3 regions of the Actinomadura luzonensis genome follow, and region 2 is predicted to be linked to each of the others. Evidence: riboswitches for the same ligand, from Rfam matches in the RefSeq annotation. Region 2 holds a riboswitch; each other region holds the start of a gene.
The links. Region 2 has a riboswitch for cyclic di-AMP ahead of MF672_RS20045 (CHAP domain-containing protein). Riboswitches for the same ligand answer to the same signal wherever they lie in the genome.
Positions count from the first base shown of each region.

Region 1: linked by a shared signal. The riboswitch ahead of MF672_RS29670 (VldE C-terminal domain-containing protein) and the one ahead of MF672_RS20045 (CHAP domain-containing protein) in region 2 are both predicted to bind cyclic di-AMP.
Region 3: linked by a shared signal. The riboswitch ahead of MF672_RS16975 (CHAP domain-containing protein) and the one ahead of MF672_RS20045 (CHAP domain-containing protein) in region 2 are both predicted to bind cyclic di-AMP.

Region 1 covers NZ_JAKRKC020000001.1:6,269,823-6,276,621, forward strand. The annotation lists gene MF672_RS29645 (Sco1979 family transcriptional regulator) at 1-243, opposite strand, end outside; gene MF672_RS29650 (ATP-binding protein) at 479-961, shown strand; gene MF672_RS29655 (DinB family protein) at 1,000-1,500, opposite strand; gene MF672_RS29660 (hypothetical protein) at 1,512-2,264, opposite strand; gene MF672_RS29665 (2'-5' RNA ligase family protein) at 2,269-2,889, opposite strand; gene MF672_RS29670 (VldE C-terminal domain-containing protein) at 3,036-4,022, opposite strand; cyclic di-AMP (ydaO/yuaA leader) riboswitch at 4,030-4,170, opposite strand; gene galT (galactose-1-phosphate uridylyltransferase) at 4,239-5,318, opposite strand; gene MF672_RS29680 (DeoR/GlpR family DNA-binding transcription regulator) at 5,315-6,097, opposite strand; gene MF672_RS52245 (50S ribosomal protein bL37) at 6,240-6,317, shown strand; gene MF672_RS29685 (TrpB-like pyridoxal phosphate-dependent enzyme) at 6,353-6,799, opposite strand, start outside.
Region 2 covers NZ_JAKRKC020000001.1:4,119,317-4,126,115, forward strand. The annotation lists gene MF672_RS20025 (DUF6716 putative glycosyltransferase) at 1-288, opposite strand, end outside; gene MF672_RS20030 (hypothetical protein) at 291-1,235, opposite strand; gene MF672_RS20035 (aldo/keto reductase) at 1,358-2,179, shown strand; gene MF672_RS20040 (Gfo/Idh/MocA family protein) at 2,200-3,153, shown strand; cyclic di-AMP (ydaO/yuaA leader) riboswitch at 3,276-3,413, shown strand; gene MF672_RS20045 (CHAP domain-containing protein) at 3,426-4,166, shown strand; gene MF672_RS20050 (PadR family transcriptional regulator) at 4,256-4,828, opposite strand; gene MF672_RS20055 (class II aldolase/adducin family protein) at 5,042-5,911, shown strand; gene MF672_RS20060 (VOC family protein) at 5,908-6,799, shown strand, end outside.
Region 3 covers NZ_JAKRKC020000001.1:3,465,732-3,472,530, forward strand. The annotation lists gene MF672_RS16960 (LLM class flavin-dependent oxidoreductase) at 1-853, shown strand, start outside; gene MF672_RS16965 (FBP domain-containing protein) at 873-1,370, opposite strand; gene MF672_RS16970 (TetR/AcrR family transcriptional regulator) at 1,440-2,009, shown strand; gene MF672_RS16975 (CHAP domain-containing protein) at 2,060-2,725, opposite strand; cyclic di-AMP (ydaO/yuaA leader) riboswitch at 2,741-2,880, opposite strand; gene MF672_RS16980 (hypothetical protein) at 3,109-3,939, opposite strand; gene MF672_RS51390 (TetR/AcrR family transcriptional regulator) at 4,125-4,754, shown strand; gene MF672_RS16990 (class I SAM-dependent methyltransferase) at 4,751-5,599, shown strand; gene MF672_RS16995 (APH(3'') family aminoglycoside O-phosphotransferase) at 5,586-6,386, opposite strand; gene MF672_RS17000 (FAD/NAD(P)-binding protein) at 6,492-6,799, shown strand, end outside.

The sequences.
Region 1 (6,799 bases), 2.2 Mb from region 2:
GTCGAGCACGGCGGAGCGGGCTTGCTGGTCCACGACCCCGTACAGGGTCAGCAGGTCGGCCACGTCGCGCTCCTTGAACCCCACCCGGCCCAGCTCCATGCGGCTGATCTTGGATTCGGAGCCCCGGATGAGGTGGCCCGCCTCCTCGCGAGTGACGTTCTTCGCCTCCCTGAGCTTGCGCAGCTGGGAGCCCAGGAGGATGCGCAGCGCCGTCGGCCCGGAACCCGGCTGGTTCTGCGTCACTGTGCCTCCTATCAAGGTCCGCACCACACAGTGACACCACATCGCCTGGTATGACAAGGTCTCAGCCGGGTGTCCGATTCGCTGCTGACAACCCGTAAAACGGTGCTTGCTACTGCACATTGCGTCTGCACGTGCATTTGGGTCTTGCAGCCGCCGCCGTCGTGACCCATGATGGCTTAGTGCATATTGGGCCAAACATGCACTAACCAAGGCTTTACGGGGAGGTATCGGCGGCATGGTAGAGGACCCTCTGGCCACTGCCGATTGCCTGCAGATCACCCGCGAGGTCGGCTTCGACCGGTTGCTCATGGGGCACGCCGGCAAGTCGTTCACCACCTCGTGCCCGCTGCCCTTCCAGGCCGACTCGGTGAAGACCGCCAGGGACGTCACCCGCTCCACCCTCAGGGGCTGGGGGCTGAACGACCTGAGCGACGACGCCGCCCTCGTGGTCTCGGAGCTGGTGACGAACGCGGTCCGCTACGCGATGCGGGCCTCCGGGCGGCGCGAGATCGAGCTGCTGCTCATGCGGGTCACGCCCCACGTGCTGCTGGCCGTGGCCGACCCGAGCGACGAGGTGCCGCGCCGCAAGGAGCCCGACTTCATCTCCGAGAACGGCCGCGGGCTCTACATCGTCGAGACCTACAGCCAGAGCTGGGGCTGGGACCGGCTGGCCCGGGGCGGCAAGGCCGTCTGGGCGCTGTTCCGCACCGAGTCCTGACCGGCCTCCCCGGCCGCCTGTCTCCCGTCAGTCCCCCGTCAGTCGCCCGTCGCGCCGTCGATGCGCTCGCGCAGCAGGTCGGCGTGGCCGTTGTGGCGGGCGTACTCCTCGATCATGTGGACCAGGATCCAGCGGTGCGTGCACTCGCGGCCGTTGCGGTCGCCCACGGCCTCCAGGGGCTTGGCGGCGGAGATCGCGCGGGCCCGCTCGACCTCGTCGCGCCAGGTCGCGAACGCCTCCTCCACCGAGGCGGTGTCGACCTCGTTGAAGTCGGCGTCGTTGTCGCGGTCCTTGTCCCACAGCTTGGGGACGTCCTCGCCGTTCAGCACGCGGCGGAACCACGCGCGCTCGACGTGCGCCATGTGCCGGACCAGCCCGAGCAGGGAGAGCGTGGACGGCGGCGCGCTGCGCAGGCGCAGCTGCTCGTCGCTCAGGCCCTCGCATTTGTAGACGAGGGTGGCGCGGTGCCATTCGAGCCAGTTGCCGAGCACGGTGCGCTCGTCCCCGGTGAGCGGGGGCGGGATACGGGAGTCTGTCACGGGATCCGACCTTATCGCGCGCTCTGAGCACGGTGTCCGGTCTGCAGGACGCGGCAGACCGCCTCGCGCACGCCGTCGTCCCGTACCTTGCCGACGAAGTCCTCGGGCGTGCCGCCGCACAGGCGGCGCAGCTCCGGCGAGGCGTCGAGGAGGTCCTGGATCAGGACGCGTTGCGGGGCGAGCCGCCGGGGCGCGCCCCCGGGGCCGGCCAGGCAGCCGTGCCTGCCGGTGTAGACCGAGACGGGCGGGCGGCGCAGGCCGGACTCCAGCGTGACGGGCCGGTCCAGGAGGCGGCGCTCGTAGTTGGGCTCGGTGAGGTCGAGGGCGGCGAGCTGGCGCTCGTCCAGCCAGAGCACGAACAGCCGGGAGGTCTCCCCCGGCGTGCCGATCGGCGCGGCGGGCACGTAGCCCCACCTGCTGACGTGCGCCGACACCCCCGGCGCGACACCGGGGACGTCGGCGAGCGTCATCGGCACGACCGGGCGCACGGCGTGGCCGCGGAACTTGCGCAGCAGCTGGCCGGGCGCGGCGTTCGAGCCGACCGCGGCCACCGGATGACGCTCGGCCATCGGCGCGAACCCGCCGCCGGCCAGGAGCGCGGCGAGGCTCCGGCCGCCCGCCTCCCACTCCTCCGGGCCGCGCCCGGCGGCGGGGCGCAGCGGCAGGTACGCCGCGTCGAACAGCACGCCCGAGGTCGCCGGGATCCGGCCGGGATAGGTGAGCGGGCGCGCGATCGGGTCGTCCGCGAACAGCGGCGTGCCCACCGGATCACCCGCCCAGCCGGGCCTCGGCGCGGGTCGTCCACCTGTAGACCCACTCGGGGGCGAGCACCCGCTCCTGGACGATCAGCGCCACCCGGTCCACCTCGACCTCGGCGGGGCCGGCGGTCACGGCGCGCAGCGCCTCCTCGTACGGCCCGGCCGACCCCGGGGCGCCCGCGTAGGTGAGGCTGACGTGCGGCCAGAAGCCCCCCGCCGGCTCCGGCACCGGCGTCACGGCGGCGATCCCGGCCCGGACCTCGTCCCTGAGGCGGCGCACCGCGTCGGCGGGCGCCGGCTCCAGGACCACCCCTTCCCCGGCCACCGCCGCCCGGTGGAAGGTCAGCGTGAACGGCGGGAGCCGCCGCAGCCGCACGGCGACCGCCGCCGCCACGGCGTCGAGGCGCGTGGGCGGCACCTCGTCCGCCCAGCCCACGGACTGCATGGTCAGGTGCAGCCAGCGGACCGGGACCGGGTGGTGGCCGGGCACCCGCGCCAGCGCCTCCTGGTAGCGCTCCGCCAGGCGGTGCAGGCGGGGAGCGCGTTCGAAGGTCAGGTGCCAGGTGCAGGCCAGCCGGCCGGGGCGCCAGCCCTCGCGCGGCCACCAGTGCGCGCGTACCTCGTCCGCCACCGGCGGCACCTCCTTCGGCCTGCTCCGGGACGCCGCCATTCTCCCAGCCGCCCGGCGGGTCAGGAGCGGGGCGGCGTGACGTGCAGGACGATCACGCCGGACGGCAGGGACCGGGCCTCGGGGCGGGCCCCTCGATGTCCGGAATCTCAGTTCATCGAGATGTGGACGTGGTCGTAGTGGTTCTCGGTGACGCTGCCGCGGTCGGACATCGCGCGCCAGCCGGAGCCCGAGTTGATGCGCTGCTTCCAGATCACGTACTTGATGCCGAGCTTGTCCTGGTTCTGCAGGGCCCAGGCGGCGATGCGGTCGCCGAGGGCGCTGTCGGCGGCGGTGGGCATGGTGCCGCCGGAGCTCATCATGAAGTCGCAGGCCCGGCCGAGCGGGTGCTCGCCGCTGGAGCCGGCGCGGAAGCAGCCCACGCTGAACGGCAGCGCGAAGTTCTTCTCCACCTGCGCGCGCATGAGGCGGGTGCGCGGGGTGATGTTGTCCGTCCCTGAGGGCAGCTCGGGGGCCCAGCTTCCGTCGGAGTTGCGGCCGGTGCCGTACGGGACGAGGTCGGCCAGCTTCTCCTTGATGTCGTCGATGACGTCCTCGGCCTTCTTCCGCTGCTCGGCGACCGTGGCCGCGTCGCCGCGGATCCTGGTCGCCAGCGCCTGGGCCTCGGCGGCGGCCTTCTTCTTCTCGTCGCGGGCCTTGGCCACGCCCTGGACCAGCGCCTCCTGCTCGGTGATGAGCTGCCCGAGCACGGCCGCGCTGGCGCCGTCCAGCATGAAGCCCGGCACCGGGGGGTTGCCGTTCTGGTAGCGGAGGCGGGCGAGCTCGGCGACGCGCTGCTCAGAGGCGGCCAGCGTGCGCTCGGCGGCGGCCAGGCGCTCCTTGGCGGCGCTCGCGGCCTCCTGGGCCTTGGCCAGCTCGACGCGCTTGAGGTTGTACTGCTCGATGAGCTTGTCGACCTTGGTGTTGAGCTGCTTGAGCTGGGCCCGCAGCTCCGACTCCTCGGGCTTCGGCGCGGCGGCCGCCGTCCGTGCCCCGGCGAGGGCCGGAGCCGCCGGGAGGACGGCGAGGGTGGCGAGGACGGTGACGAGGCCGGTCACCAGGCTGATGGCAAGGGGCGCGGGGGACGGAGCCGCCACGTGCTGATGTTCCTCTCCCTGAGCCGGCCGGGTTAGCTGACGGGTTCGGGCGTGAGAGTGTCGTCCCTACCACCGAAGTGGATTCACCCCAGGTGCGGTGGGTCCCCGGCTCCCGGGCGACGCGCCCGGGATTAGGCGTGCAACGGCTGTTACCGCCGGTACATATGGGGATATTAATGGTAGATCACGAGTCATGCGACCCCAAGTAGAAATCCATTAGTGATCAAGTTGTGATCGGAGCAGGCGCGCCGCCTCCTCCGGCAGCACGTCGTTGACGAAGGCGCCCATCGCCGACTCCGACCCCGCCAGGTACTTCAGCTTCTCCGGCGCCCGCCTGATGCTGAACAGCTCCAGGTGCAGGTACGCCAGGTCGCGCCCCTCACGCACGGGCGCCTGGTGCCAGGCCGAGATGTACGGCATCACCACGCCGAACAACCCGTCGAAGGCCCGCAGCACCGAGGTGTAGAGCGGCGCGAACGCGGCCCGCTCGGCGTCGCTCAGCGCGGGCAGGTCGGGCACCTGCCGGTGCGGATACACGTGCACCTCGAACGGCCAGCGCGCGGCGGCCGGCACGAACGCCGTCCAGTGCTCGTTCGCGGTCACGACGCGGGTGCCCGCCGCCCGCTCGGCGGCGAGGACGTCGGCGAACAGGTTGCCCGCCCCCCGGTGCCGGGCGGCCGCGCCGAGGTGCAGCTTGGTGCGCGGGGTGACGTACGGGTAGGCGTAGATCTGCCCGTGCGGGTGCGCGAGCGTGATGCCGATCTCCGAGCCCCGGTTCTCGAAGCAGAACACCTGCTCCACGCCCTCGATGCCGGACAGCTCCGCGGTGCGGTCGGCCCACGCCTCCATGACCAGCTCGACACGGTCGTCGGACAGGCGGGAGAAGCTGGAGTCGTGGTCGGAGGTGAAGCAGACGACCTCGCAGCGGCCGGCGCCGGGACGGACCGCGCTGAGGCCGCCGACCTCCTCATAAGTCCCGAAATTTCGGGAGAAGGAGGGGAAACGGTTCTCGAAGACCACCACGTCGTAGTCGTCCGCCGGGATCTCCGTCGACCGGCCCTCCCTCGACGGGCACAGCGGGCACTCGGCGGCCGTGCCCGTCGGCTGGAACGTCCGCGTCTGCCGGTGCCCGGCGATCGCGACCCACTCCTCCGTCAGCGGGTCGTAGCGCAGCTCGGAGGCCACCGGCCGGGGGCCCAGCTCGCGCCGGTCCACCGCGCTGCGGTCGGCGTCGTCGCGCCGGTCGAAGTAGATGAGCTCCCGGCCGTCGGCCAGGTGGGTGATGGTGCGCTTCAAAGCGAGCCCTCTTCCGCGATGATGAGTTCTCCGGCCCGGTCGGCCAGCTCGGTGCGTGCGTCCTGCGGCAGCCCCGCGTCGCTGATGACCACGTCGGCCTCGCTCAGCTCGGCGATGGTGCTGATGCCGACCGTGTTCCACTTGGTGTGGTCGGCCGGGACCACCAGGCGGCCGGCCGCCGCCACCAGCTCCCTGTCGGTCTCCGACTCCAGCAGGTTGGGCGTGGTGAACCCGGCCCGCACGCTCATCCCGTGGACGCCGAGGAAGAGCGTGTCCACGTGCAGGCGGCGGATCGCGGCCACCGCGACCGGGCCCACCAACGCGTCGGAGGGGGTGCGCACCCCGCCGGTCAGCACGACCGTGCGGTCGGCGCGCGGGCTGCGGTGGAAGACCTCGGCGACGGGGATGGAGTTGGTGATCACGGTGAGCTCGGGCACGCTCACGAGGTGGTGGGCGAGGGCCCACGTGGTGGTGCCGGCCGACAGCGCGACGGCGGTGCCCGGCCGGACGAGGCGGGCGGCGCGGCGGGCGATGGCCTGCTTCTCCGGCTGCTGGCGGGCGGACTTGGCGGTGAAGCCCGGCTCCTCGGTGGAGCCGGGGCCGAGGGCGGTCGCGCCGCCGTGCACCTTCTCCAGCAGGCCGCGCTCGGCCAGCACCTCCAGGTCGCGGCGGATGGTCATGTCGGAGACGCCGAGCTCGCGGACGAGGTCGGCCACCCGTACGCCGCCGTTGCTGCGTACGCGCTCCAGGATCGCCTGCTGACGCTGCTGTGCGAGCACCCCAGCTCCTTCCAACAGATTCCACCAAATTATGACACGAATATGTTGGGGGAATGTTAGTTCGGCAGGACCCCTTGCCTGGTCGGCGCGGCGGCGGGACTGTGGGGATCACTGCCGGACCCCGAGCGCGGGAGGCGAGCTTATGGCCAGGCGGGCACGCAAGGGCAGGGCGCGCAAGAAGAAGAAGGCGAACCACGGCAAGCGCCCCACCGCACGCTAGGAGCCGGGTGGCCGCCCGGCGGCCACCCGGTCCCGTCAGCCGGGAAGCTCGGTCAGCGCCTGGTCGATGCGCTCCTGCGGCAGCGTGTGGTCCTCCATGCGGTCCCCCATGAAGCGGTCGTAGGCCGCGAGGTCGAAGTGGCCGTGGCCGCACAATGCGGTGAGGATGACCTTCTCCTCGCCGCTCTCCTTGCAGCGCAGGGCCTCCGCGATGGTCTCGGCCAGGGCGTGGGTGGGCTCGGGCGCCGGGACGATCCCCTCAGTGCGGGCGAAGCGGACACCGGCCGCGAAGCACTCGTTCTGGGCGCGGGTGACGGCCTCGAACAGGCCCAGCTCGTACATGTGCGACAGCAGCGGCGACATACCGTGATAGCGCAGGCCGCCCGCGTGGATCGGGTCCGGCACGAACGAGTGGCCGAGCGTGTGCATCTTGAGCAGCGGCGTCAGGCCGGCGGTGTCGCCGAAGTCGTAGGCGTACACGCC
Region 2 (6,799 bases):
CCGCGGGTCGAGCCCGTCCAGCACCTCGGCCACCAGCACGTCCACCACGGGGCCGGTGCAGGCCACGAGGATCACGTCGGGCCGGGTGCGCTCGGCCAGCCGGCGCACCGACCGGGCCGACAGCACCGGCGGGGCCGCCCGGCCGCCGACCGCGGCCGCGATCTGCTCGGGCGAGGGCGCGATCGGCGTGCGGACCACGGCGAGGTCCGTCACGGCGCCCTCGGGCAGGTCGTCGAGCAGGCAGGCCGCCCACTTCAGGTACGAGTCGGAGTCGGCAACCGCCAACACGTTCAACCGGGCACTCCAGTCAGATGCGAGCGCAGGGCGGGGGCCGCCCTGCTGGTCCACCAGTCATCGGGAACGTCCACGGGCTCGACGGCGACGCCGCGCGGGCCGAGCAGGACCCGCAGCGAGGTGATGGCGGTCGAGGGGAGGCTGAGCACGCGCTGGCCGGCGTGCAGGCCGCGCAGGGTCAGCTCGGCGGGCGCGCCGGGGTCGTGCACGGTGATGCCGGGCCGCTCCCGGATCAGCGCCACGTCCAGCGGGTCCTCGCGGCGGTGCGGGTAGTAGGCGAGCGGCTCCTGGGCGGCGAGGTCGCTCAGCCAGCGCAGGTAGCGGTCGCGGTGGACCAGGCCGTTGCGGACCAGGGAGGTGCCGAGCACGACCGTGCGCTCGGCCGGGCCGTGCTCGCTCGGCGGCTGGGCGCGCAGCCAGTCGAACTCGTGCCGCACCAGGTGCACGCCGGCGGCGCGGACGGCCTCGGCCAGCTGGTCGTCCACGGTGAGCGCGGTGAAGACCGACACCTTGCTCAGGCGCAGCCGCAGCGCGGCGGCCAGGCCGAGCGCGGTGCGCAGCGGGGCCGGCTCGGCGCGGGCGCGCAGCAGCGGCCGCGCCGGCCCGGCGGCCAGCAGCTCCAGCAGCCGCAGCGTGGCCAGCCCGTCGTCGACGACGACGATGTGGCCGGGTCGCGACAGCAGCCAGCGGAGCTGCACCTTGCCGGAGAAGGCGTCGCCGACGGCCTGGACCCGGCGGGGCATGCGCTCGCGCGGCTCGGCCAGCACCAGCCCGTCCGGCAGCCCCAGCGAGCGCAGCTCCTTGCGGGTGGCCTTCAGCGGCCGCAGGCCCGCGCGCGGCACGACGGCCGTCTCGGGCCCGAGGAGCCCGGCGTGGTGGGCCTCGACGGCGCACAGCATCTGGAGCGGGGACTCCACCCAGGCCGACGCCTGTCCGACCACTCGTTGCCCTCCCGACCGGGTGTTGGGGCCCTCCCAGCCTGGGGTGATGGCCCGTTCATGACCCCGCTAAGTTACCCCTGCCGCCTTAAGCCGCTCGGAACGCGACGTGAACAATGGAGGGTATGAACTCGCTCATGCTCAACACCGACGGCGTGCAGATCCCGCAGCTCGGGTTCGGCGTCTGGCAGATACCCGGCGACGAGGCCGAGCAGGCCGTGCGGACCGCGCTGGAGGCCGGCTACCGGCACATCGACACCGCCGCCGCGTACGGCAACGAGGAGGGCGTGGGCCGGGCCGTGCGCGACAGCGGGCTGCCGCGCGAGAAGGTGTTCGTCACCACCAAGCTGTGGAACGGCGACCACGGCCGCGCCGAGCAGGCCTTCGACGAGAGCCTGTCCCGTCTCGGCCTCGACTACGTCGACCTCTACCTCATCCACTGGCCGGTCCCGCGGCAGGACGCGTACGTGCAGGCGTGGCGGGCCTTCGAGAAGATCTACCGCGACGGCCGGGCCAGGGCGATCGGCGTGTCCAACTTCACCGTCCGGACGCTGACCCGGCTGATGGAGGAGACCGACATCACGCCGTCCATCAACCAGATCGAGCTGCACCCCTACCTGCAGCAGCGCGAGATGCGCGACTTCCACGAGGCCAACGGCATCCTGACCGAGGCGTGGAGCCCGCTCGGGCAGGGCCGGGGCCTGCTGGGCGACCCGGCGCTCGCGGTGCTGTCGGAGAAGTACGGCAAGACGCCGGCTCAGATCGTGCTCCGCTGGCACCTGCAGCTCGGCAACGTGGTCATCCCGAAGTCCGCCACCCCGGCGCGGATCAAGGAGAACATCGACGTGTTCGACTTCATCCTGGACACCGAGGACATGGCCGCTCTCGGGGCCCTCAACCAGGGCAAGCGCCTCGGACCGGACCCCGACACGTTCAACGTCGCCTGACCCGTCTACGATCTCGCCTTGTGCGAGATTTTGCGTGGGGCATAGCGGCGACCGGCGGCATCGCCCGGACGGTGGGGGCGGCCATCGCGGCCGAGCCCGGCATGCGGGTGGCCGCGGTCGGCTCCCGCGACCTCGGGCGGGCGCGGGCGCTGGCCGCGACGCTGGGCGCGGAGTCGGCGCACGGCTCCTACGAGCAGTTGTGCGCCGACCCGGCCGTCGACGCGGTCTACGTCGCCACGCCGCACGCCCAGCACCTCCAGGTGGCCGAGGCCGCCATCGCGCACGGCAAGGCCGTGCTGTGCGAGAAGCCGCTCGCGGCCACCGTCGAGGACGCCGCGACCATGGTGCGCCTGGCGCGCGAGGCGGGCGTCTTCCTCATGGAGGCGATGTGGATGCGGTTCAACCCGCTCATCCGCCTGATCGCCGCCGACGAGCGCTTCGGCGAGATCCGCTCGGTGCAGGCGTCCTTCGGCTTCGCGCTGCCCTACGACCCCGCGCACCGGCTGTGGGCGCCCGAGCTGGGCGGCGGCGCGCTGCTCGACCTCGGGATCTACCCGTTCGGGCTGGCCCAGCTCCTGCTCGGCCGGCCCGCCGGGCTGCACGTGACCGGCTCGCTCGCTTCGAACGGGGTGGACGCCGAGACGGCCGGGGTGCTGACCTACCCGGGGGGCCGGCACGCCCTCGTGGCGACCTCGCTGCTCGCCGACTACCCCAACGACGCCCGGGTCGTGGGCACCGGGCTGCGGGCGGAGATCCCGGCCCCGTTCTGGGCGCCGCAGCGGATCGTGCTGAGCGGTCCCGGCGTGGAGCGGGAGGAGCACGTGCTGGATCCGGCCGACAACGGCTACGCCGGCGAGCTGCGCGAGGTGCGCGCCGCGGTGGCCGAGGGCAGGACCGAATCAGCGATCATGCCTCTTGACGAATCCCTTGCCATGATGGGGCTTCTGGCCGAGGCGCGGGGGCAACTCGCTTAGCTGGGCTTTTATGGATTTGTAATCCCCTTGCCATGTGTATTACCTTGTGGGGCATCTCAGGGCATACGTCCGGTTTGTCCGGCTATGTCTGACCATCAAGTGAGAGATCACATCACAGGATCGTCCTGTGACCGCTGAATCCGCCCACGGGCGGAACCGGGGACCCACGTCCTTTGGGGTGAGTCGGCACCGCGGTGCCGTAGGGCAGCTTCCACGCCCGAACCCGTCAGCTAACCCGGTAAGCGGCATGGAAGCAAGGAGCAACCCCCTCGATGGCCATGCACCGCATCACCGCTGCCCGAAAGATCGACATCGCCCGCGCCGCGCTCGGCGCGACCATCGCCGCCGCCGCGTTCGGCGCCCACTCCGCCGCGAACGCCGACAGCGCCCCGGCCACCGCCGGGCAGCACCTCGCCACCTCCACCAGCGCCACCACCGCCACCACCGGCACCGCCGGCACCGCTGACGCCCGCCCCGCCGACCACGCCGCGCCCCGGGCCCACGAAGAGACCAAGATCAGCGTCACCGCCGACCAGGTGCTGGCGCTGGCCCGCTCCCAGGTCGGCACCAGCGAGAATGCCGCCGGCGGCGGCACCCCGTACCAGCAGTGGTACGCCGGCTCCCGGCGGGCCGCCGAGACCATCGCCCGCGACGGCGGCTCCCCCACCGCCTACCTCAACGCCCCCTGGTGCGCCATGTTCGTCTCCTGGGTCGGCGAGAAGACCGGCGCCCGCCCGCAGGTCGGCTGGGACGCCTACACCGTCACCTACGCCAAGTGGTTCCAGGCCAACCACCGCTTCGGCGCCCTGGCCAAGCCCGGCGCCGTGGTGTTCTTCTCCTGGAGCGGCAGCAAGGACCTCGACGACATCAACCACGTCGGGTTCGTCGTCAAGGACAACCAGAACGGCACCATCTCCACCATCGAGGGCAACACCGGCAACGGCAAGGTGGAGGAGCGCGTCCGGCCCAAGTCGCAGGTCGTCGGCTACGGCTACCCCGAGTACGCCTCCTGAGCCACTCCCCCACGCCACTCCCCCACGCACGAGCGCGCGTCCCCATCGCCCGGGGACGCGCGCTCGTCGCTTTCCCGGCTCTTCCCGGATCACGCCTCCAGGAGGCGCAGGCTCTCGCGCGCCCACTCGGCGCGGGCCGTCGCGACGGCGATCTGCCCGGCGAAGACGTGCGCCTTCAGCGCGGCGATGCGGTCGTGCTCGGCCGCCGGGCGGCTCTTCAGCCGCTCCTTGATCAGGTCGGTCTCCTTGGCCAGCAGCGCCTCGCGGTGCGCGCGCCACTCGGCGACCAGCTGCTCCTGCTCGGCGATGAACGCCTTCAGCACCGACGCCGCCCGGTCGGGCTCGATCATGTCGAAGAACAACGCCTGCAGGAAGAACGCGTCACGCGCCGGCGGCGGCGGGTGCGGGGTGGCGAGCCAGGTGCGCAGCTCCGCCAGGCCGCGCTCGGTGATCGAGTAGACGGTGCGGCTCAGCCTGGTGCCCCGGACCTCCTTCTGGCCCTCGATGAGCCCGGCCTGCTCCATCTGGCGCAGCGTGGGATAGATCTGGCTCTGCGGCGCCGACCACACCCAGCGCGGGGCGGCCTCGAAGAAGCGGGTCAGCTCGTACCCGTTCATGGGGCGCGCCTCCAGGACGCCGAGCAGCGCGTGCTGAAGCGACATGCCCTCCAGCATAGGGACGGGGTGAACGCTTCCTCTAGAACAGGTATGGAGATACATGTATTGTCCTCCCTGTCTTGAGAGGGGCTGGGGTCGTGCGCGGCTCTGACTTGTGCGGGCCGGGCCGTGGGAACGCGGCGCGGCCTTGTCCGGGGCGGGCCGAGTCGTGCGGAGCTGGCGCGGCGGCCTGGTGGGCGAGCGGGAGAGGTGACGGCGGTGCACACGGAGCCGGATGGCGAGACCGCGCGCGCGGAAGCGGCGCCCGGCATGCCGTCCACGCCGGGGCAGCGGGTCGCTACGGAGCCTGCTGGGGCGGAGCGGGCTGTGGTGGAGCTGGTGGCGGCGGGGCGGGCGTTGGCGGGGGCGGGGCTGGTGACCGCGTTCGGGCACGTCTCCGTGCGGATCGCTCCCGACCGCCTGCTGATGACGCCGCCGTCGCCCCTCGGGACCCTCACCCCGGCCTCCCCGTACGCCGAGATCCCGCTCGACGCGAACGACCTGCCCGCCGGCGCGCCGCGCGAGGCGTGGATCCACGTCGAGCTGGCGCGCGCCCGGCCCGGCGCCGGCGCGATCTGCCGGGCGCAGCCGCCCGTCGCCACCGCTCTCGCCGCGGCCGGGGTGCCGATCCGGCCGCTGCACGGGCAGGGGGCCTTCCTCGGCCCCGAGGTGCCCGTGTTCGACGACGCGGTGCTCGTCCGGGACCGGGAGCGCGGCCGGGCGCTGGCGGAACGGCTCGGCGCGGCCCCCGCCGTGATCCTGCGCGGCAACGGGGCGGTGACCGTCGGCGCGACCGCCGGCGAGACCGTCGCGCTCATGTGGGTGCTGGAGGCCAGCGCCCGCATGAACGCCACCGCCTGGAGCGTCACCACCCCGAAGACCGCCACCCCGAAGACCGCCACCCCGAAGAAGGTCGCCCCGGAGGCCGCCGCCCCGAAGACCGTCGGGCCCGCCCTCGCGGGTCCCGTCCCCGCCGGTCCGGGTCCCGCCGGGCCCGTGCCGCTCTCGCCCGCCGAGCAGGAGGCGTGGCGAGCCGCCCAGCCCGAACTCCTCGCCCGCGTCTGGGCCTACCTCCAGGAGCCGTCATGATCGAGTTAACCGACATCGCCTACGTGCGCTCCGGCGCCGCCGACCTCGACAACGCCGTGCGCTTCGCGGTGGACGTCGTCGGCATGGAGCTGACCGCCCGCGAGAACGGCGTCGCCTACCTGCGCGCCGACCAGCGTCACCACTGCCTGGCCCTGGTCGAGGGCGAGTCCGGCGTCATCAGCTCCGGCTTCCTCGTCCGCGACGAGGACGCGCTGGCGGCCGCCGAGACCGAGCTGGAGAAGGCCGGCGTGAGCGTCGCGCGGGGCGGCGCCGAGGAGGCGCGCTCGCGCCGGGTCCGCGACTTCCTGTCCTTCGACGACCCCTTCGGCAACCGCGTCGACCTCGCCGTCGACCAGGTGACGCTGACCGCCCCGGTCCGGCACGGCCGCGAGGCGGGCATCACCGAGTTCGGCCACCTGTGCCTGGACGCGCCCGACGTGCGCGAGGCCTACCGCTTCTGGAACGGCCTGTTCAACGCCCGCGTCTCGGACTGGATCGGCGACTGGGCCTGCCTGATGCGCATCGACCAGGTGCACCACAAGCTGGCCGTCTTCCAGGGCAGCCAGCCGGGCCTGTGCCACATCAACTTCCAGGTCGACTCCCTCGACGACGTCATGCGCAACTGGCACTTCCTGGAGGCCAACGGCGTCGAGATCGAGATGGGCCCCGGCCGTCACCCGCAGTCCACGGCCGTCTTCGTCTACTTCAAGGGCCCCGAGGGCATCACCTACGAGTACTCGTGGGGCGTACGCCTCATCACCGACGAGGACGCCTGGCGTCCCCGCTACTTCGACCCCGCCGAGCCGGGCTCGATCGACATGTGGCAGGGCCCGACGCGCCGCGTCCACACGCAGCCGCAGCTCCGCCGTCCGCTGCCGGGCAAGGGTG
Region 3 (6,799 bases), 650 kb from region 2:
GGCCAACGTCGGCTACGACGACATCCTGCGCGTCTGGCGCGAGGCGGACACGATCCCGGAGATCGGGCACGCCTGGTTGTACGACCATCTCGTCCCCTACGTGGGCGGCCGGATCGTGGACGCCTCGGGGCCGGTGCACGAGGGGTGGACGCTGCTGACGGCCCTGGCCGTGCAGACGCGGCGGCTGCGGTTCGGGCTGATGGTGACCAACAACCGGCTGCGCCCGCCGGCGGTGCTGGCGAAGATGGCGGCGACGCTCGACGTGATCTCCGGCGGCCGGCTCGACCTGGGGATCGGGGTGGGCGGCCTGCCGGACGCCGCCGCGGTGGCTCCCGAGTACGACGGGTACGGCATCCCGCTGGTGCCGTGGCGCGCGGCGGTGGCGGCGCTCGGCGAGGCGTGCACAGTGATCCGCCGGTTGTGGACCGAGGACGTCTTCGACTTCGCCGGGCGGCACTACCGGCTGACCGGCGCGCGCTGCAGCCCCAAGCCGGTGCAGCGCCCGCACCCGCCGATCCTGATCGGCGGCTCGGGCACCGCGACGCTGCGGGTCGTCGCCGAGCACGCCGACGTCTGGAACGCGATCGGCCCGCCGGTCAACCCGGTCGAGCACCTGGTGCGGCGCGCCGCCGTGCTGGACGAGCTGTGCGCGGAGATCGGCCGGGACCCGGCCGGGATCACCCGCTCGGTGCAGCTGCCCGTCTCCTACGACGATCCGGCCTCGGCCCGGGAGTCCCTGCGGCGGCTGCGGGAGGCCGGGTTCTCGCACTTCGTGCTCAACCTGCCGTCGCCGTACCCGCCGGGGGCGGCGAGCTGGGCGGCGGAGGAGCTGATCGGCCCGGTGCGCGGCTGAGCGCTCACCCGGTCACCGGTCAGCCGGTCACCCGGTCCAGGAAGGAGCGCAGGTTGGCCTGGGTGCGGGCGAGCTTGTCGGCCAGGGTGAGCGACTCCTCCACGACGCCGGCGCCCGCGGACTCCTTGCGTCCGCGCAGGTAGAGCGAGCAGGCGAGGTCGGCGCACAGGTACTGGCCGACGGAGTTGCCCTGGCGGCCGGACTCGCCGGTGCGGCGGGCGGTCATCAGCGCGACGCCGCCGCCGGTGTGCGTGGTCAGGCACAGCGAGCACATGCTGCGCGAGGTGAACGCGCGCGAGCCGCCGGAGGTGACGCGGAGCGCGACGCCGGTCAGCCGGGCGTCGCGCTCGGCGACCAGGTAGGCGCGCTCGGGTGCGCCGGGATCCCGCCAGCCGAGGAAGTCGAGGTCGTCCCAGGGCAGGTCGTGGAGGTCCTTGGGGATGCCGGCGCGGCCGGCCTCGCCCTTGGAGCAGTTGACGAACGACGTGCGGATGTCGCGTTCGGTCAGAGGTCTCATGAGCGGCGAGGCTAGTTTCCTTAATGCTATTATGCAAATCCTTAAAGGCTTTAAGTTGTGGGGGCGCGGGTGGCACGGGCGGGACTGACCGCGGAACGGCTGACGCTGGCGGCGGCCGAGCTGGCCGACGAGATCGGCTTCCACAACCTGACCGTCTCGGCGCTGGCCCGCCGGTTCGGCGTCCAGCCCGCCGCGCTGTACGCGCACGTCAAGGACGCCCACGACCTGCGGGTGCGGGTGGCGGTGCTGGGTCTGGCCGAGCTGGCCGAGCGGGCCGCCGCCGCGCTGGCCGGCCGGGCGGGCAAGGACGCGCTGGTCGCCTTCGCCGACGCCTACCGCGGCTACGCCAAGGAGCATCCGGGCCGGTACGCCGCCGCCCAGCTGCCGCTGGACGACGCGACCGCCTACGCCAGCGCGGCCCGCCGGCACGCGGAGATGACCCGGGCCATCCTGCGCGGCTACGACCTGCCGGAGCCGGCCCAGACCGACGCCGTGCGCATGCTGCACAGCACCTTCCACGGCTTCGTCAGCCTGGAGACGCAGGGCGGCTTCAGCCGCACGGCGCGCGCGGCGGACCTGTCCTGGGCCCGCACGCTCGACGCGCTGGACGCCGTCCTGCGCGACTGGCCCCCGGAATGACCCGTACGGGCCTGATCTGACCTGATCTGGCCTGATCTGGCCCGGCGGGCTCAGGCGGCGTAGTTCGGGTAGCCGTACCCGACGACCTGCGAGGCCGGCCGGACGCGCTCCTCGACCTTGCCGTTGCCGGTGTTGCCCTCGATCGTGGAGATCGTGCCGTCGCCGTTGTCCTTGACGACGAACCCGACGTGGTTGATGGCGCTCAGGCTCTTGCTGCCGCTCCAGGAGAAGAACACCACGGCGCCGGGCTTCGGCTCGGTGCCCCAGCGCTGGTTGGCGGCGAACCACTTGGCGTGGGCGACGGTGTAGGCGTCCCAGCCGACCTGGGTGCGGGCGCCGCTCTCCTCGCCGACCCAGGAGACGAACATCGAGCACCAGGGGGCGTTGAGGTAGGCGGCGCGGCTGCCGCCGTCGCGCAGCACGGTCTCGCCGGCGCGGGCGGAGCCGGCGTACCACTGCTGGAACTTGGTGCCGCCGCCGCTGGCGTTCTCGGACGTGCCGACCTGGGCCCTGGCCAGGTCCAGGACCTGCTGGGCGGTGACGTTGACGCGGGCGTCGCGGTTGCTGACGGCGGGCGCGGCCGCGTTCTGCCTGGCGCTGTCGGCCTGCGCGTCGACGGCGGCGGTGGCGCCGAAGGCGGAGGCGGCGAGCGTCGCGCCCAGCGCGAGCTTGGCGGCGTCGAGCTTGCGGGCACGGATGAGACGGCTGATGGCCATGAGGGAGTTGCTCCTTTGTGCTTCCATGCCGCTTACCGGGTTAGCTGACGGGTTCGGGCATTGGAAGCTGCCCTACGGCGCGGCTGAGCGCCGATTCACCCCGATGAGATTGGGTCCCCGGTTCCGCGCGACGGCGGATTCAGCGGCCGCGGGCATTCGTCGCCCGGCGGTGGGAGGGTGTCGAACATGGCGTCGTCTCCGCGACGCTCACGGAACTGTACAACACGCCTCTGACCTGCGTCATTCCCGCGTCATGAAATCCCCATGAGGCCGGGCGGAGGTCACGTGCGGACATGCCGCGGTCACGGGCGGGTCCTGCCCGCCTTCCCGCGTCATGAGACCCACGCGAGGGCGGGCGGAGGTCACGTGCGGGCATGCCGCGGTCAGGGGCGGGCTTTGCCCGCCAGGATGTGGAAGGAGGAGGCGGTGCGGGCGGCGAGGCCGAGGTGGGCGGCGCGGGCGTGCGGGTTCATGCGGTGGGGCGGGCCGTGGTCGTGGTGGGCGGGGTGCCAGGCGATGGCGACGGCGGTGTTGTTGATCCAGGAGCTCATCGCCTTGTCGTACGGGGGAGTGAAGTCGTAGCAGCCGGTGGCGCGGCCGCCAGGGTCGTGGGCGAGGATCATCCAGCCGGGGGAGCGGCGGTTGAAGTCGTCGTACTGGTAGAAGCAGGCCCACGACGAGGGGCAGGCGGCGGGGCCGGAGACGCGGCGGGCGACGTACCAGGGGGCGGCTCCGGGCAGCGGGTCGGCGGCGACGGTGAGCCCGTCGGCGGCGGCGACCACGGGCGGCACGAGCGCCGGGCGCGGCAGGTCGTGCAGCACGATCACGGCGGCGGTGGCCGTGGCGGCGGCGAGCGCGGCGGCGGCCTGGCCCAGCCGCCGCCAGGGCCGGGCGGCCCGCCGGGGAGCGGGGGCGTGCTCACCGGCGGCCCGCTGCCGCATGCGTTCCCAGGCGCGCCAGCCGAGCGGCCAGTACGGCACGACGGGCCCGTACCGCCAGACCCGGTCCTCCAGCGCCCGCACCAGGAACCGGAACGCGACCGGGTCGGCGGGCACCTCCGTGCCCGACAGCCAGGCCGACAACGTGGCGAGCGTCAGCCTGACGGGGGGCCGCTGCCGCCGGGCGAGGTCGGCCAGCAGCCGGCAGGACGGCCGCCCGGCCGCCTGGTGCAGCCGCCGCAGCTCGCGCGACAGATGGCTGCCCGCTTCCCCCACGACGCCTCCCCTGCGTAATCATCCGGTGACGTGAGGTGACGATATACCCGCGCTGACCTGAGCGGACGCCGTTCCGCCGCACCCCGCGACACTCCCGCCCGCCCGGCTCTTGCCCTTCGCTGCACAACAGTGCAGTCTGTTGTTTAGGTGAGCAGCACACTGCACGAACGAACAAGGGAGCATGGATGGCCGCCGCCGCACCGGACCCCGAAGACCTCACCGCCCGGGCCCGCATCAGGGACGCGGCGGTCAGGCTGTTCGGCGAGCTCGGCTTCGAGCGCACCACGTTCCGGGCGGTCGCCGCGATCGCGGGCGTGGCGCCGTCGCTGGTCCGCCACCACTTCGGGTCCAAGCAGGGGCTGCGCCAGGCGTGCGACGAGCAGCTGATCAGGATGCTGCGGCGGCTCGACGCCCGGGTCGAGGCCGACGGCATGCGGGCGGCCCCCGACGTGCGGCCCTCGGCGCTGGGCCCCTACCAGCGCTACCTCGGCCGGGCGCTGAGCGAGGGCGCGGCCGGGGCGCTGTTCGACGAGTTCGTCCGCATCCACGAGCGGTGGCTGGCGCAGGCCGACGCCGCCCGGCCCGACGAGCCGCAGGCCGACCTGCGCGCCCGCGCCGCGGTGCGGACCGCGATGACGCTGTCGATCGCGGTCCTGCACGAGCACGTCGCCCGCAGCATGGACGCCGACCTCACCACCCCCGAGGGCGAGGCCCGGCTGCTGCGGGCGCTGCTGGAGGTCCACTCCCATCCGCTGGTCACCCCGCGCGAGGCCGCCGCGGCCCGCGAGGCCCTCCACCGAGGAGAGACGCCATGAACAAGATCGACACCGCTTTACACGGCATCAGGAACAGCGCCTTCATCACCCTCTACGGCCGCTGGCGCGACAGCCTCGACCCGCACCCCATCCTGGGCGACCCCTGGGCGGCCCGCCTCGTCGACCGGCTGGACTTCGACTTCTCCCAGTTCACCCAGCTCAACTACGCCCGCTTCACCCTGGCCGCCCGCACCCGCCTGCTCGACGACTGGACCCGCGCCTTCGTCGCCCGCCACCCCGACGCCGTGGTGCTGGACGTCGGCAGCGGCTTCGACAGCCGCGTCTTCCGCGTCGACCCGCCGGCCGGCTGCCTGTGGTACGACGTCGACTTCCCCGACGTGGTCGCGCTCCGCGACCGGCTCTACCCGGAGCGGCCCGGCCGCACCAGCATCGGCGCGGCGCTGGCCGACCCGGACTGGCTGGAGCGCGTCCCCGCCGGCCGGCCGGTGCTCGTCGTGGCCGACAGCGTCCTGATGTTCCTGCCGGAGCAGGAGGTGCGCACGTTCCTGCGCCGGGTCGTGGACCGCTTCCCCGGCGGGGAGGTGCTGTTCACCGCGTACTCGTCGCTGGCCAAGAAGTGGGAGAGCAGGAAGGGCAGCGGCCCGTTCTTCCCGCAGAACGACATCACCGTCCGCTGGACCTACGACGGCCCCGCCGACCTGGCCCGCATCGACGAGCGCCTGCACCTGGTGGAGCGGCGCAGCCAGACCGAGCTGCGGCTGCACCGCGGCGCGCCGCTGTACGACAAGCTGTTGTGCGCCTTCGTCAACCTGTACCCCAAGGCGCACTACGCGGGGGTGACGATGCGTTACCGGTTCGGGGAGGCCGCGCTCAGCCCCAGGTGAGCGGGTCGAGGTGCAGGTAGAAACGCAGCCGGCCGGGGTCGAGGGTGATGCCGTAGCGGGCGGCGAACGCCTCGTCGGCGCGGCGCGCCTGCTCCTGGCCGGTCCAGGTCTCCCTGGCGTTGGTCAGCAGCAGCGCGAGGTCGGCGTACGGGTCGGCGCGGCCGAGCCGGCCGAGGTCGACGAAGCCCGACACGCGCAGCGTGCGCGGGTCGACGATGATGTTGGGCAGGCACAGGTCGCCGTGGCAGACGACGGCCTGCTCGGCCTCCTGCCGCCGGCGGCGGCCGAACTCGGGCCGCAGCCGGGCCAGGAGCCGCGCGGGCGGCACGTCGCGCTGCTCCTCGGGCAGGAAGTCGGGGTTGACCGCGCCGCGCGCGACGACGTCGGCGGCCTCCGCGGCCATGACGTCGAGGCCGCGCTCGAACGGGCAGGCCCGCGCGGGCAGGTCGTGCAGGGCGCGCACGGCACCGGCGATGGCCTCCCACGCCTGCCACAGCCGCCCGGCGGGCAGCCGGTCGGCGGGGACGCCCGCGACGGCGCTGGTCACCAGGCAGGCCCCGGCGCCGGCGGTGACGTGCCAGCCGAGCACCCGCGGCCCGGGCACGCCCTGCCCGGCGAGCCAGGCGACGCGGTCGCGCTCGCCCGCCAGCTCGCCCTCCCGGCCGCCGGGGACGCACTTGGCGTAGCGGGAGCCGTCGCCGGAGCGGAACACCCCGGCCCCTGACTCGCCGCCGCCGACCGGCGTCCAGTCCTCGCCCGCGGGCAGCAGGGCACGGCAGGCGGTCACCGGATGATCATACCCGGGCCGGCCGCACCCGCAGGACCGCGCAGGACCGCGCAGGACCGCGCCTGACCGCGCCTGACCGGGGCGAAGGCGGGTAGCGGGAAGATCATGGGGGAACTGGCCATCGCGGTGATCGGGGTCGGGCCGCGAGGCCTTTCGGTGCTGGAACGGCTGCTGACGCGGCTGGCCCGCCGGCCGCCCGCCGGCCGGGTGACGATCTGGGCGTTCGATGCCGTCGGGCACGGCGGCGGCCGGGTCTGGCGCACCGGCCAGCCGCAGTGGCTGTCGGCCAACACCACGGCGGGTGAGAGCACGCTGTGCTCGCCGGACGGGATCCTGCCCGCCGCCCGGTTCGCCACGATGGCGCGCTGGTCGGGGCTGGAGCCGGGCGCCTACCCGGCGCGCCGCCACTACGG